DNA from 2 places in the Streptomyces sp. NPDC037203 genome. Region 1 is predicted to be linked to the other one. Evidence: riboswitches for the same ligand, from Rfam matches in the RefSeq annotation. Region 1 holds a riboswitch; the other holds the start of a gene.
The links. Region 1 has a riboswitch for glycine ahead of gcvP (aminomethyl-transferring glycine dehydrogenase). Riboswitches for the same ligand answer to the same signal wherever they lie in the genome.
Positions count from the first base shown of each region.

Region 2: it holds a riboswitch for glycine, as region 1 does, so the genes downstream of both, gcvT (glycine cleavage system aminomethyltransferase GcvT) here and gcvP (aminomethyl-transferring glycine dehydrogenase) in region 1, are expected to answer to the same signal.

Region 1 is NZ_JBVJUC010000003.1:8,444-15,317, reverse strand. Features, by position in the region: gene ACZ7EC_RS09245 (ABC transporter ATP-binding protein) at 1-602, shown strand, start outside; gene ACZ7EC_RS09240 (TOBE domain-containing protein) at 631-1,050, shown strand; gene gcvP (aminomethyl-transferring glycine dehydrogenase) at 1,120-4,005, opposite strand; glycine riboswitch at 4,178-4,273, opposite strand; gene ACZ7EC_RS09230 (PRC-barrel domain-containing protein) at 4,393-4,761, shown strand; gene ACZ7EC_RS09225 (DNA polymerase IV) at 4,771-6,141, opposite strand; gene ACZ7EC_RS09220 (MerR family transcriptional regulator) at 6,211-6,855, opposite strand.
Region 2 is NZ_JBVJUC010000008.1:295,954-302,827, forward strand. Features, by position in the region: gene ACZ7EC_RS23030 (L-serine ammonia-lyase) at 1-677, opposite strand, end outside; gene glyA (serine hydroxymethyltransferase) at 733-1,998, opposite strand; gene gcvH (glycine cleavage system protein GcvH) at 2,013-2,390, opposite strand; gene gcvT (glycine cleavage system aminomethyltransferase GcvT) at 2,519-3,637, opposite strand; glycine riboswitch at 3,682-3,794, opposite strand; glycine riboswitch at 3,795-3,892, opposite strand; gene ACZ7EC_RS23050 (AAA family ATPase) at 4,071-4,745, shown strand; gene ACZ7EC_RS23055 (enhanced serine sensitivity protein SseB) at 4,786-5,571, shown strand; gene ACZ7EC_RS23060 (enhanced serine sensitivity protein SseB C-terminal domain-containing protein) at 5,667-6,479, shown strand; gene ACZ7EC_RS23065 (ABC transporter permease) at 6,777-6,874, shown strand, end outside.

The DNA.
Region 1 (6,874 bases):
CCCGGCCCCGGCTGCTGCTGCTCGACGAGCCGCTGGCCGCGCTCGACGCCCGGACCCGGCTGGAGGTGCGGGCCCAGCTCCGCCGCCACCTCGCCGAGTTCGAGGCGGTCGCGGTGCTCGTGACGCACGATCCGCTGGACGCCATGGTGCTCGCGGACCGCCTGGTGGTGGTGGAGCACGGCCGGATCGTCCAGGAGGGCGCCCCCGCCGACATCGCCCGCCGCCCGCGCACGGACTACATCGCCCAGCTCGTCGGCCTCAACCTCTACCGGGGCGAGGCCGCGGGCCACACCGTACGACTGGACGCCGGGCCCTCGATCACCACGACCGAGGAGCTGTCCGGACCGGCCTTCGTCGCCTTTCCGCCCTCGGCCGTGACCCTCTTCCGGGAGCGGCCCGCCGGAGCCAGCGCCCGCAATCTGTGGCGGTGCGAGGTGGCCGGCCTGGAGACGCACGGCGACCAGATCCGCACCGAGCTCACCGGTGAACTCCCGCTCGCCGCCGACCTCACCACGGTGTCCGCCGCCGAGCTGGGGCTCCAGCCCGGTACACCGGTCTGGGCGACGGTCAAGGCGACCCAGACCCACGCATACCCCGCCTGAGCCGACGGGCGCTCTACGGTGGGTGCCCATGACCCTGAGCATCCGCAACCAGCTCGCCGGCACCGTCACGGCGGTCCGTCCGGGCGAGGCCATGGCCACCGTCGAGGTCCGGCTGGAGGGCGGCCAGCGCCTCACCGCGGCCATCACCCTGGCCGCCGCCGAGGACCTGGCCCTCTCCCCCGGCACACCGGTGCGCGCCCTGGTGAAGTCGACCGAGGTCTCCGTGGCCACGCGTCAGGTGGAGGGCCTGTCGATCCGCAACCAGCTGCCCGGCGCGGTGGTCGGCCTGACCATCGGTGCCGTCATGGCGACCGTGCGGATCTCGGTGCCGGGCGGCGAGCTGACCGCCGCCATCACCAGGGAGGCGGCCGAGCAGCTGGGCCTGTTCGTGGGCTCCGACGTGGTGGCCCTGATCAAGGCGACCGAGGTGTCGCTGGCCACCGGCTGACCGGCGGACGGCATGGGCGAGGGCCCCGCCCGGCGATCCGGACGGGGCCCTCGGGGCACGGCTGCGCGGTCAGTCCTCGTACGCGTCCAGCGGCGGGCAGGAGCAGACCAGGTTGCGGTCGCCGAAGGCCTGGTCGATGCGGCGCACCGGCGGCCAGTACTTGTCGGCCACCGAGACCCCGGCGGGGAAGACGGCCTCCTCGCGGCTGTAGGCGTGCGTCCACTCGCCGCCGAGCGCGGCGGCGGTGTGCGGGGCGTTGTGCAGCGGGTTGTCCTCGGCCGGCCACACGCCGGAGCCGACCTTCTCGATCTCCGCGCGGATGGCGATCATCGCGTCGCAGAACCGGTCCAGCTCGGTGATGTCCTCCGACTCGGTCGGCTCGATCATCAGCGTGCCGGCCACCGGGAACGACATGGTCGGGGCGTGGAAGCCGTAGTCGATCAGGCGCTTGGCCACGTCGTCCACGCTGACGCCGGTCGCCTTGGTCAGCGGGCGCAGGTCGATGATGCACTCGTGCGCGACCAGGCCGCCGGGGCCGGTGTAGAGCACCGGGAAGTGCGGCTCCAGGCGCTTGGCGATGTAGTTCGCGGAGAGCACGGCCACCTGGGTGGCCCGCTTGAGGCCCTCGCCGCCCATCAGCCGGACGTACGCCCAGGAGATCGGCAGGATGCCCGCCGAGCCCCACGGCGCCGCCGAGACCGGGCCGACGCCCGTCTCCGGGCCGGCCGCCGGCTGGAGCGGGTGGTTGGGCAGGTACGGCGCGAGGTGCGAGCGCACCGCGACCGGGCCGACGCCGGGGCCGCCGCCGCCGTGCGGGATGCAGAAGGTCTTGTGCAGGTTCAGGTGCGAGACGTCGCCGCCGAAGTGGCCCGGCTTGGCGAGGCCGACCAGGGCGTTCAGGTTGGCGCCGTCGACGTACACCTGGCCGCCGACCTCGTGCACACGGGCGCAGATGTCGGCGACGTGCTCCTCGAACACACCGTGCGTGGACGGGTAGGTGATCATCAGCACGGACAGCTGGTCGCGGTGCTGCTCGATCTTGGCCCGCAGGTCCTCGACGTCGATCTCGCCGTCGTCGGACGTCTTGACGACGACGACCTTCATGCCGGCCATCACGGCGCTGGCGGCGTTGGTGCCGTGCGCGGAGGACGGGATGAGGCAGACGGTGCGCTGCTCGTCGCCGTTGGCGCGGTGGTAGCCGCGCACCGCCAGCAGACCGGCCAGCTCACCCTGGGAGCCGGCGTTCGGCTGGAGGGAGACCTTGTCGTAGCCGGTGACCTCGGCGAGGCGGTCCTCCAGCTCGTGGATGAGCGTGAGGAAGCCGGCGGCCTGCTCGGCGGGCGCGAAGGGGTGCAGCGCGCCGAACTCGGGCCAGGTGACGGGCTCCATCTCGGTGGTCGCGTTGAGCTTCATGGTGCAGGAGCCCAGCGGGATCATGCCGCGGTCGAGCGCGTAGTCGCGGTCGGACAGCTTGCGCAGGTAGCGCAGCATCGAGGTCTCGGAGCGGTGCTGGTGGAAGACCGGGTGGGCGAGGAAGTCGTCGCCGCGCAGCAGCGCCTCGGGCAGCGCGTCACCGGCGGCCGCGTCCAGCGCCTCCAGGTCGGCCTCGACGCCGAAGGCGGACCAGACGCTCTCCAGATGGGCCCGCGTGGTGGTCTCGTCGCAGGCAGCGGAGACGTGGTCGGCGTCGACCAGGCGCAGGTTGACGCCCTTGTCACGGGCGGCGGCGACGATCTCGGCGGCCTTGCCGGGCACGCGCGCGGTGACGGTGTCGAAGAACGCGCCGTGCGCGATCTCGACGCCGCCGGCCCGCAGGCCCTCGGCGAGGAGCGTCGCGTAGCGGTGGGTGCGCCGGGCGATGGTCTTCAGGCCCTCGGGGCCGTGGTAGACGGCGTACATGCCGGCCATGACGGCGAGCAGCACCTGCGCGGTGCAGATGTTGCTGGTGGCCTTCTCGCGGCGGATGTGCTGCTCGCGGGTCTGCAGGGCCAGCCGGTACGCCTTGTTGCCGTCGGCGTCGACGGACACGCCGACCAGGCGGCCGGGCAGGCTGCGGGCGAACTTCTCGTGCACCGCCATGTAGCCGGCGTGCGGGCCGCCGAAGCCCATCGGGACGCCGAAGCGCTGGGTTGTGCCGATGGCGATGTCGGCGCCCAGCTCGCCCGGCGAGGTCAGCAGGGTGAGGGCGAGGAGATCGGCGGCGACGGTGACGAGGGCGCCCAGCTCGTGCGCCTGCTCGATCACCGGCTTGATGTCGCGTACGGCACCGGAGGCGCCGGGGTACTGGACGAGCACGCCGTTGATGTCACGGGCGGCGACGTCGGCCGGGATGCCCGCGCTCAGGTCGGCGACGACGACCTCGACGCCGGTCGGCTCGGCGCGGGTCTGGATGACGGCGATGGTCTGCGGCAGGGCGTCCGCGTCGACCAGGAAGAGGCCCTTCTTGTTCTTGCCCATGCGCCGGGACAGGGCCATCGCCTCGGCGGCGGCCGTGCCCTCGTCCAGGAGGGAGGCGCCGGAGGTGGGCAGACCGGTGAGGTCGGCGACCATGGTCTGGAAGTTCAGCAGGGCCTCCAGGCGGCCCTGGGAGATCTCCGGCTGGTAGGGCGTGTACGCCGTGTACCAGGCCGGATTCTCCAGGACGTTGCGCAGGATGACCGGCGGCGTGAAGGTGCCGTAGTACCCCAGGCCGATCATGGAGCCGAGGACCTGGTTGCGGTCGGCGAGCGTGCGCAGCTCGGCCAGTACCTCGGCCTCGGTGCGGGCGCCCGGCAGGTCGAGGGCGTCGGCGTTCTTGATCACATCCGGGACCGCGGCGGCGGTCAGCTCGTCCAGGGAGCCGTAGCCGACCTGCGCGAGCATCTTGGCCCGCGCCTCCTGGTCGGGCCCGATGTGGCGCTGTTCGAAGGAAATGCCCGCTTCGAGCTCGAAGAGCGGAATGCGATGGGCGGTCATGGCGGAGGCCTCCTGGTCTGACGACCTTCGAAGGGCACCACGGCGCGGGTGCCCGGACGGCCTCCCCCTCTGTCATGTCAACCTGAGAGCTTCACCGGGCACCTCGCGGCGCCGGCTTTCACCGTCGGTGAGAGCGGAAGCCGTCGACACCCGCCCTGCTTTCCAGAGTGACCTCGTCCGTGCGGTACGTGAGCCTGAGAGATTCCGGGGAGGATTTGCTCCTTCGGCGCCTCCGAGATGGATCGGAGGACTCTCCCGCACGGGGTCAGCAGCCGCAATCAGCCTACCAGCGAGGTCAACAGCCCGATTCTCAAGTGGCCGCCGCAGTGAATGTGCTCTTTCGTAGTGCTTACGGATGAGTTGCGACCAATTGGAGGGAGAGGGACCGTGCAGAGCGACATCGATCCTCGGAACCTGATCGGCCGCAAGGCGTTCGACCGCAGTGGCACCAAGATCGGCACCATTGACGAGGTGTATCTGGACGACGCCACCGGTGTCCCCGAGTGGGCGGCCATACGCACCGGCCTGTTCTCCCGCGACGCCTTCGTCCCCCTGGAACCCAGCGAACTCGTCGAGGGCACCCTCCACGTCCCCTTCGACCGCTCCCTGATCAAGGACGCCCCCGACTTCGGGGTCGGCCGCCACCTCTCCCCCGAACAGGAACTCCAGCTCTACCACCACTACGGCCTCGACGTGACCCCGGACCCCGCCCCGGACCACACCTTCGGCAGACTGGCGGGCTCGGAGGAGACGTAGAGCCCGCGGTCACGGCGTGGCCGGAAGGCCGGGGACGGCTGAGGGTGTGGGCGGCGGGAGGACCAGGGGCAGGGGGTCCGCGGGCTGCAGCGCGGGGTCGGTGACGAGGAAGGTGCGTATCCGTCCCGGTGGGGACTGCGGGGTCTCGAAGCGCACCGTCACCCGGCCCACCCCGCTGCCCTGCACCCATCCGTGTCCGTGCTCGGCGTGCCGGACGTCCTGGCCGGCCCGCCAGTGCGGCAGCACCGGCTCACGGGGCACGCCGACCGGCTCGGCCGCGGCCTCCTCCGGTGCCGGCTCCGCCCGAGAGGAGGCCTGGGCGAACAGGTCCTCCTGGGTGTAGTCGGCGAGCCCGGAGACGCCGACACCGAGCAGGCGCACCCCGCCCGTCGTGTCCACCGAGTCCAGCAACCGCTCGGCGGCCTCCCGCACCACCGCCGGATCGTCCGTGGGTCCCCGCAGCGTCTCGGAGCGGGTCAGCGTCGAGAAGTCGTACCGCCGCACCTTCAGTACGATCGTCCGCCCGGACAGTCCCGCCTCGCGCAGCCGCCGCACGCACCGGTCCGCCAGCCGCCGCACTTCGAGGCCGATCCGCGGCCGGTCGTGGATGTCCACGTCGTACGTGTCCTCGACCGACACGGACTTGGCCTCCCGCTCGGCCACCACCGGCCGCTCGTCGTGCGCCAGCGCCATGGCGTACAGCGCCCCGCCGTGGGCCTTGCCGAGCAGTCGTACGAGTTCGTCCTCGCCCGCCTCGGCCAGCTCCCCGACCGTGGTGATCCCGGCGCGCCGCAGATGGTCACCGGTGGCCGGCCCCACCCCCGGCAGGGTCCGCACCGGCAGCGGGCCCAGCAGCGCCCGCTCGGTGCCCGGCTCGATGAGGACCAGACCGTCCGGCTTGGCTTGTTCGGAGGCGATCTTGGCGAGCATCTTGGACGCGGCGAGCCCCACCGACCCGGTGAGCCCGGTGACGGCGCTGATGTCCGCACGCAGCCGCTCTCCCGTCCGCCGTGCCGACTCCGCGTCCGTCGCCGCACCCGAGGCCGCCAGGTCCACGAACGCCTCGTCCAGGCTCAGCGGTTCCACCAGCGGCGACAGCGCCCGCAGCAGCGTCATCACCTGCTCGCTGACCGCTCGGTACAGGCTGAAGCGCGGCACCAGGTACGCCGCGTGGGGCGCGAGCCGGCGGGCCTGGGCCATGGGCATCGCCGAGTGGACCCCGAAGGCCCGCGCCTCGTACGACGCCGTGGCCACCACCCCGCGCGGTCCGAGACCGCCCACCACGACCGCTTTCCCGCGCAGGCTCGGCTTGGATGCCTGCTCCACCGAGGCGTAGAAGGCATCCATGTCGAGATGCAGGATCGTGGGCGCGTTTCTCACATCTCCGATGCTGCACCACGGCACTGACAATCCGCGGGCGCCCGGCGGCCCTCCGGCCCGGCAGCAGGTTCAGACCGCCCGGTTGCGGCGGCGCGCCAGTTCGTCCGCCGGGTTGTGCCCGACCAGCGTCTCGCCCGTGTCGACGCGCTCGCCGTGCAGCTGGGACAGGGCGTTCTCCACGTCCCGCCACACCACGCCGACCGCGATCCCGAAGATGCCCTGGCCCCCCTGGAGGAGCGCGTGCACCTCGTCCGGCGACGTGCACTCGTAGACGGTCGCGCCGTCACTCATGAGCGTCATGCGCTCCAGGTCGCAGAAACCGCGCTCCCTGAGATGCTGCACGGCGGAACGGATGTTCTGGAGCGAGACCCCGGTGTCCAGGAACCGCTTGACGATCTTCAGGACGACGACGTCCCGGAAGCTGTACAGCCGCTGGGTTCCCGACCCGTACGCGGGCCGCACACTCGGCTCGACCAGGCCCGTACGCGCCCAGTAGTCGAGCTGTCGATACGTGATGCCGGCCGCCGCACAGGCCGTGGGCCCCCGGTAGCCGATCTCCTCGGACGTCATGGACGCCGCCCCTTCGCCGTCCGGCACCGCCGTCGGCCGTTGCGGAGCGTGATCCACCGCGCTGCTGTGAACCGGGTACGGACCGCTCTCCCCGAAACCGCGCACGGGAGCACCCCCAGCCGTACCGTCGCCGCTGGTTCTCACGCCGACCTCCGTCCTCGAC
Region 2 (6,874 bases), on a different contig from region 1:
CGCTGCACGCACCCCCGCATCACCCGCCAGATCTCCAGCAGGCCGGCGCGGATCTCGTCCTCGGTGCGCCAGGCCCGCTCGTTCTCCAGCATCAGGGAGGAGATCGACAGGCCGGTCTCCTTCGTCAGGCGCAGCAGCTCGTCGCCCGTGCGGAAGGGGTACTTCAGGACCGTGTCGTCCAGCACGATCCGGTCCGCGCCGACCGCGTCCTCGTCCACCACGAAGCCGCCGCCGACCGAGTAGTACGTCTTGGTCAGCAGCTCCGCGCCCGAGGCGTCGTACGCCCATATCGTCATGCCGTTGGCGTGGTACGGCAGGGCCTTGCGGCGGTGCAGGACCAGGTCGTCGTCGAAGGAGAAGGCGATCTCGTGCTCGCCGAGGAGCGACAGGCGCCCCGAGCGCTTGATCGACTCCACCTTGTCGTCGGCGGTTTCCACGTCGACCGTGCGCGGGGAATCGCCTTCCAGGCCGAGCAGCACCGCCTTGGGGGTGCCGTGGCCGTGTCCGGTCGCGCCCAGCGAGCCGTACAGCTCGCAGCGCAGGGAGGCGACCGAGGCCAGCAGTTCCTCGTTGCGCAGCCGGTGCGCGAACATGCGCGCCGCGCGCATCGGGCCGACCGTGTGGGAGCTGGACGGGCCGATGCCGATCGAGAACAGGTCGAAGACCGAGATGGCCACGGTCACTCCTTGGGGCAGTGGTGGGGCACCCGGCGGTGGGTGCCCCACCGGGGAATCACTTGGACAGGGCCGGGTACAGCGGGTGCTTGTCGGCCAGGGCCTTGACCCGAGCCTTGAGCGACTCCGCGTCGTACGACGGCTTGAGCGCCTCGGCGATCACGTCCGCGACCTCGGCGAAGTCCTCGGCCGTGAAGCCGCGGGTGGCCAGCGCGGGCGTGCCGATCCGCAGGCCCGAGGTGACCATCGGGGGGCGCGGGTCGTTCGGGATGGCGTTGCGGTTGACCGTGATGCCGACCTCGTGCAGCCGGTCCTCGGCCTGCCGGCCGTCCAGCTCGGAGGCGCGCAGGTCGACCAGGATCAGGTGCACGTCCGTGCCGCCGGACAGCACGTCGACCCCGGCCGCGCGCGCGTCGTCGGCCGTCAGGCGCTCGGCGAGGATGCGGGCACCGTCCACCGTACGGCGCTGGCGCTCCTTGAACTCCTCGGAGGCCGCGACCTTGAAGGACACCGCCTTCGCCGCGATCACGTGCTCCAGGGGGCCGCCCTGGAAGCCCGGAAAGACGGAGGAGTTCAGCTTCTTCGCGAACTCCTGCTTCGCCAGGATGATGCCGCCGCGCGGGCCGCCCAGGGTCTTGTGCGTCGTGGAGGTGACCACGTCCGCGTACTCGACCGGGTTCGGGTGCAGACCGGCGGCGACCAGGCCGGCGAAGTGCGCCATGTCGACCCACAGGTACGCCTCGACCTCGTCGGCGATCCGGCGGAACTCCGCGAAGTCGAGCCGGCGCGGGTACGCCGACCAGCCCGCGATGATCACCTTGGGGCGGTGCTCCTTGGCGAGCCGCTCGACCTCGGCCATGTCGACCAGGCCGCTCTCCTCGTCCACGTGGTAGGCGACCACGTCGAACTGCTTGCCGGAGAAGTTCAGCCGCATGCCGTGGGTCAGGTGGCCGCCGTGCGCCAGGTCCAGGCCCAGGATGGTGTCGCCGGGCTGGGCCAGCGCGAACAGGGCCGCCTGGTTGGCGGAGGCGCCGGAGTGGGGCTGCACATTGGCGTACTCGGCGCCGAACAGCTCCTTGATCCGGTCGATGGCGATCTGCTCGGCCACGTCGACGTGCTCGCAGCCGCCGTAGTAGCGGCGGCCGGGGTAGCCCTCGGCGTACTTGTTGGTGAGGACCGAGCCCTGGGCCTCCATCACCGCGAGCGGCGCGAAGTTCTCGGACGCGATCATCTCGAGCGTGGACTGCTGGCGGAGCAGCTCGGCGTCGACCGCGGCGGCGATCTCCGGGTCCAGCTCGTGCAGGGGCGTGTTCAGGACAGTCATACGGCTACGACTCCTCAGCCGGCGATGTGGGCGTCGTACTCGGCGGCGGAGAGCAGGTCGCCCGGCTCCTCCGTGACGCGTACCTTGAACAGCCAGCCGCCTTCGAAGGGCTCGGAATTCACCAGCGACGGGTCGTCGACGACGTTCTCGTTGACCGCGGTGACCTCGCCGGTGACCGGGGAGTACAGGTCGGAGACCGACTTGGTGGACTCCAGCTCACCGCAGGTCCCGCCCGCCTCGACGGTGGAGCCGACCTCGGGGAGCTGGGCGTAGACCACATCGCCGAGCGCGTTGGCCGCGAACTCGGTGATGCCGACCGTCGAGACGCCGTCGTCGGCGGCCGACAGCCACTCGTGCTCCTTGCTGTAGCGCAGCTGCTGGGGGTTGCTCATGTCCTGAATTCTCCTGTACGCGCGGGAGTGCTGATGACGGGGGGAGCGCGGTCACCGCCGGTGGGCGGGCGAATGTGCGCAGGGTCACGCCACCGCCCGGCGGGGCGGGGCGCAAGGGGGCTCGCTGTCTACTTCTGGCGCTTGTAGAACGGCAGCGCCACGACCTGGTAGGGCTCGTGGCTGCCGCGGATGTCCACGCCGACGCCCTCGGTACCGGGCGCGGCGTGCGCGGCGTCCACGTAGGCCATGGCGATCGGCTTGCCCAGGGTGGGGGAGGGGGCGCCGGAGGTGACCTCGCCGACCACCTTGCCGTCCGCGACCACCGGGTACCCGGCGCGCGGCACCCGACGACCCTCGGCGATCAGGCCGACCAGGACCCGCGGGGGGTTCTGCGCGGCGCGCTCGGCGGCCTCGGCGAGCGCCGCGCGCCCCACGAAGTCGCCCTCCTTGTCGAACTTGACCACACGGCCGAGCCCGGCGTCGAAGGGGGTCAGCGAGGTGGTCAGCTCGTGCCCGTACAGCGGCATGCCCGCCTCCAGGCGCAGCGTGTCCCGGCAGGACAGTCCGCAGGGCACCAGGCCGGCGCCCTCGCCGGCCTTGGTCAGCGCCTGCCACAGCTCGACCGCGTGCTCGGGCTTCACGAACAGCTCGAAGCCGTCCTCGCCGGTGTAGCCGGTGCGGGCGATCAGCGCGGGGACGCCGGCGACGGTGCCGGGCAGGCCGGCGTAGTACTTCAGACCGTCCAGGTCGGCGTCGGTGAGGGACTTCAGGATGCCGGGGGAGGCCGGGCCCTGGACGGCGAGGAGCGCGTAGGCGTCCCGGTCGTCGCGGACCTCGGCGTCGAAGCCGCCGGAGCGCTCGGCCAGCGCGTCCAGGACCACCTGGGCGTTGGAGGCGTTGGCCACGACCAGGTACTCGGACTCGGCGAGCCGGTAGACGATCAGGTCGTCCAGGATGCCGCCGTCGGCCCGCACGATCATCGTGTAGCGGGCGCGGCCGACGCCGATGGAGGCGATGTTGCCGACCAGGGCCGCGTTCAGGAAGGCGGCGGCCTCGGGGCCGGTGACGGTGATCTCGCCCATGTGGGAGAGGTCGAACAGACCCGCCTTGGTCCGCACGGCCACGTGCTCGTCGCGCTCGGAGCCGTAGCGCAGCGGCATGTCCCAGCCCGCGAAGTCGGTCATCGTCGCACCGAGCGAGCGGTGCACGGCGTCCAGCGCGGTGTGTCGGAGTTCGGTACTGCTCATCGGTCGGTCGTCTCCCAGGGCAACAGGGATGGGGCGAGGAACGTTCCTCCCCATCTGTCATCGGAACCTGAGAGGTTCGCCGGAACCGCCACGGGGGCGACCACGGCTTGCACCTTGGGTGGGGCCGCCGTCGCGGCGGCCCGCTTTTCAGATGTGCCTCGCCCGCGCGGTAACGGGGCCTGAGAGATTCAAGGGAGGGACTTGCTCCTTCGGCGCCCCAGCGAAGCCTGCTGGGGACTCTCCCGCGCGGATTCAAACGGCCGGTATGCAGTTGGCGGCCACATCATTGCACGTCGGGCCCCCGCCCGTCAGGGGCCGCATCCGTAACCGAACCGTGGCGGAACGCGCACCTCCCCTTGGCACACCGGACATTACCTTCCCTTTACTTCCACTGGGCATGAATATTACGCACCACAAGGGGAGGACGATCACGGTGGACAGGACCATGGCGTACGCGACCGGCATCCCGGCGCCGGGCAGCCCCGCGCGCCGCGAGCACGCCCGCCCCGCGCCCGGCGTGCTGGATCTGCGCGGCCGGCCGCCCCGGCGCCCCGGCACCCTCCGCTTCGGCCCCCGCGACATCGTGGTGGTCACCGGGCTGCCCGGCAGCGGCAAGTCCACGCTGATGCGCCGCGCGGTCGCCACCCGCCGCCTCGACTCCCAGGACACCCGCGCCCGCTTCGCCGCCCGCCTGCCCCGCCCGCTGCCGTACGCCTTCTACCGCCCCCTGGTGCGCGCCGCGCACTACTGGGCCCTGCGCCGCGCCCTGCGCACGGACCAGGGGCTGGTGGTGCACGACTGCGGGACGCAGCCCTGGGTGCGCCCCTGGCTGGCCCGCGCCGCCCGCCGCTCCGGCGCCACCCTGCACCTGCTCCTGCTGGACGTGCCCGCGGAGACGGCCCGCGCGGGCCAGCACCGGCGCGGCCGGACCGTCTCCCGCCGCGCCTTCGAACGCCACCGGCGTACGACCGCCCGGCTGCTCGGCGCCCTCAAGCGGGGCGAGGTGCCCGCGGGCTGCGGCTCGGCGGTGCTGCTGGACCGGGCCGCGGCCGACGCGGTACAGCGGATCGTGTTCACGGAGTACGGCTCTGTCACCGGTACCCGTTAGCCTTCATGGTCACCAGTGGTTTCCAGCAGGCGGTAGGCAGATGGACTTCCCGGCGGACTTTCCCGCGGACTTCCCGGCACAGGCGCACCCCCACCCGCACGGCGGTTGGCCCGGCAACGAGTTGGAGGAGGTGCTCTCGGCCTCCCTCGGCATACCCGCGGCGGGCGGCCGGATCGTCGAGGTCCTCGGCCGCAGCTTCGTCTGGGTGCCGCTGCCGTCCGGCGGCGGACCGGGCAGCGGCCCGCTGGACCTGCCCACGCTGGAGATCGAGGGCCAGGCGTACGTCCCGGTGTTCAGCTCCGAGGAGCAGTTCCGCCAGGCGGTCGGCTCCCACATGTCGTACACCATCGCCCCGGCCGTGGAGTTCGCCCGCGGTCTGCCCCCGCAGGCCGGCATCGCGGTCAACCCCGGCGGCACGGTCGGCATCCCGCTGCCCCCCGAGGCCGTCGCCGAGCTGTGCCGTGCCGGGCGCACCCCGCTGGACGGCCCCGCCGGCGGCGGCCGCGTCCGCCTCTTCGAGCCCGACTGGCAGGTCGACCCGGTCGACTTCCTCTCCGCCGCCTCCGCCGAGTTCGCCGCCACCGGCGTGGTCCTCACCGCCCGCCGCTGCCTGGCCGCCATCGAGAACGCCGACCCGGTCATGTTCGTCGGCGTGGAACTCTCCCAGTGGGAAGGCGACTTCCGCGCCCTGCCCCTGGAAGCCCTGGGCCGCGCCCTCGCGCGGGTCCCCACCGCCTGGCCGGTCAACCTGGTCCTGCTGGACGTGACGGACGACCCGGTGGCCGAATGGCTGAAGTCAAGCGTCCGGCCCTTCTACGTTCGCTAGCCCCGGCCGGGGCGAACGGACAACGGGCCCCGTGCCCGTCGGCGCATAAGCTGTCTGCACACGCGGGGCACGATGGAGAAGAAGGGCATGACCAGGTGAGCGCCACCCACAGCGGAAGCGTCGAACACACGCTCCGCCACGTCACGCCCGGACGCTACGACGCCTACGAGGCCCTTCTCCGCGCCCTCGCCACCCCCGCCGCCGGCCAGATCTGGATGCTGCTCTGGCACGGCCAGGCCGGTTCCCCGGACGCGCAGTACGGAGACATGGAGGTCGACGGCTGCCATTACGCGCCCTGTGTCACCTCCGCCCAGGAACTGTCCGCCAGTGGCTGGAACCGCTCGTACGAGGTGACCGACGGCCTGGACGTCGCCCGCACCCTCTACCCCGACCACTACGGCCTCTGGCTCAACCCGCACGCCCCCGGCGGCGGCGTCGGCATCCCCTGGCTGGACCTGCGCCGCATCGCCACCGGCCTGGACCGCCAGCCCGCCGGACCCCTCCGGCTGTCCGAACCCGGCATCGAGATCCCGCAGTTCTACGCCCTGCTCACCCAGCACGCCCACCGCACCCCCGCCCTGCGCTCCCTGCGCCGGGCCTGGGTCCAGCCCGCGCTCGGTGCGCCGTACCTCGCCATCGGCCTGGACCTGTACGAGAGCTCGCCCGCCGCGGTCGACTCGGTGCGCGCGATGATGCAGAGCTCGGTCACCGCGGTCCCCGAGGGCCTGCCCGTGTCCACGGTCGCGCTGACCGACGACCACGACCCGGTCGTGATGTGGATGCGCGCCAACGCCCGCCCGTTCTACGACCGCGAGGCCCACGCCCCCGCCCCCGCCGGCCGCCCCGGACCCCAGCTCCAGGCCCCCGTGCCGGGCTACGGCTATCCACCGGTGCACGGCGGTTACTGAGCTTCCGCCGCTTCCGGAGCCGTTGCCGCCCTACCTCCCGAACCGCGGCATTACGCCGGTGTGTCCCAACTAGCCCCTGTCCGGGGGCCGTTACCCACTGTCCGGATAACGGAATCCTCCGTTGTGCATCACGGTTGCGCATACTTTCACCGTCAGCTCTGGCGAGTGATCGCGAGGACGCTGAAGACTCCCGACTCAGACCACGAGCCTTCAGAACTCGTGTTCGCTTGCAAGTCGACAAAGCCGCAAACCGCGGCAGCGCAGGCCGGTCACCACCGGCGAGAGGGGTCGCACATCGTGACCGCACCGATCGAGACCACCGGGGCGGCAGCCGACGCGCAGCCTGAGGCTGTGCTCGCGGGAGCCGACAAGGGGCGGATCGAGGGTCGTTCCCT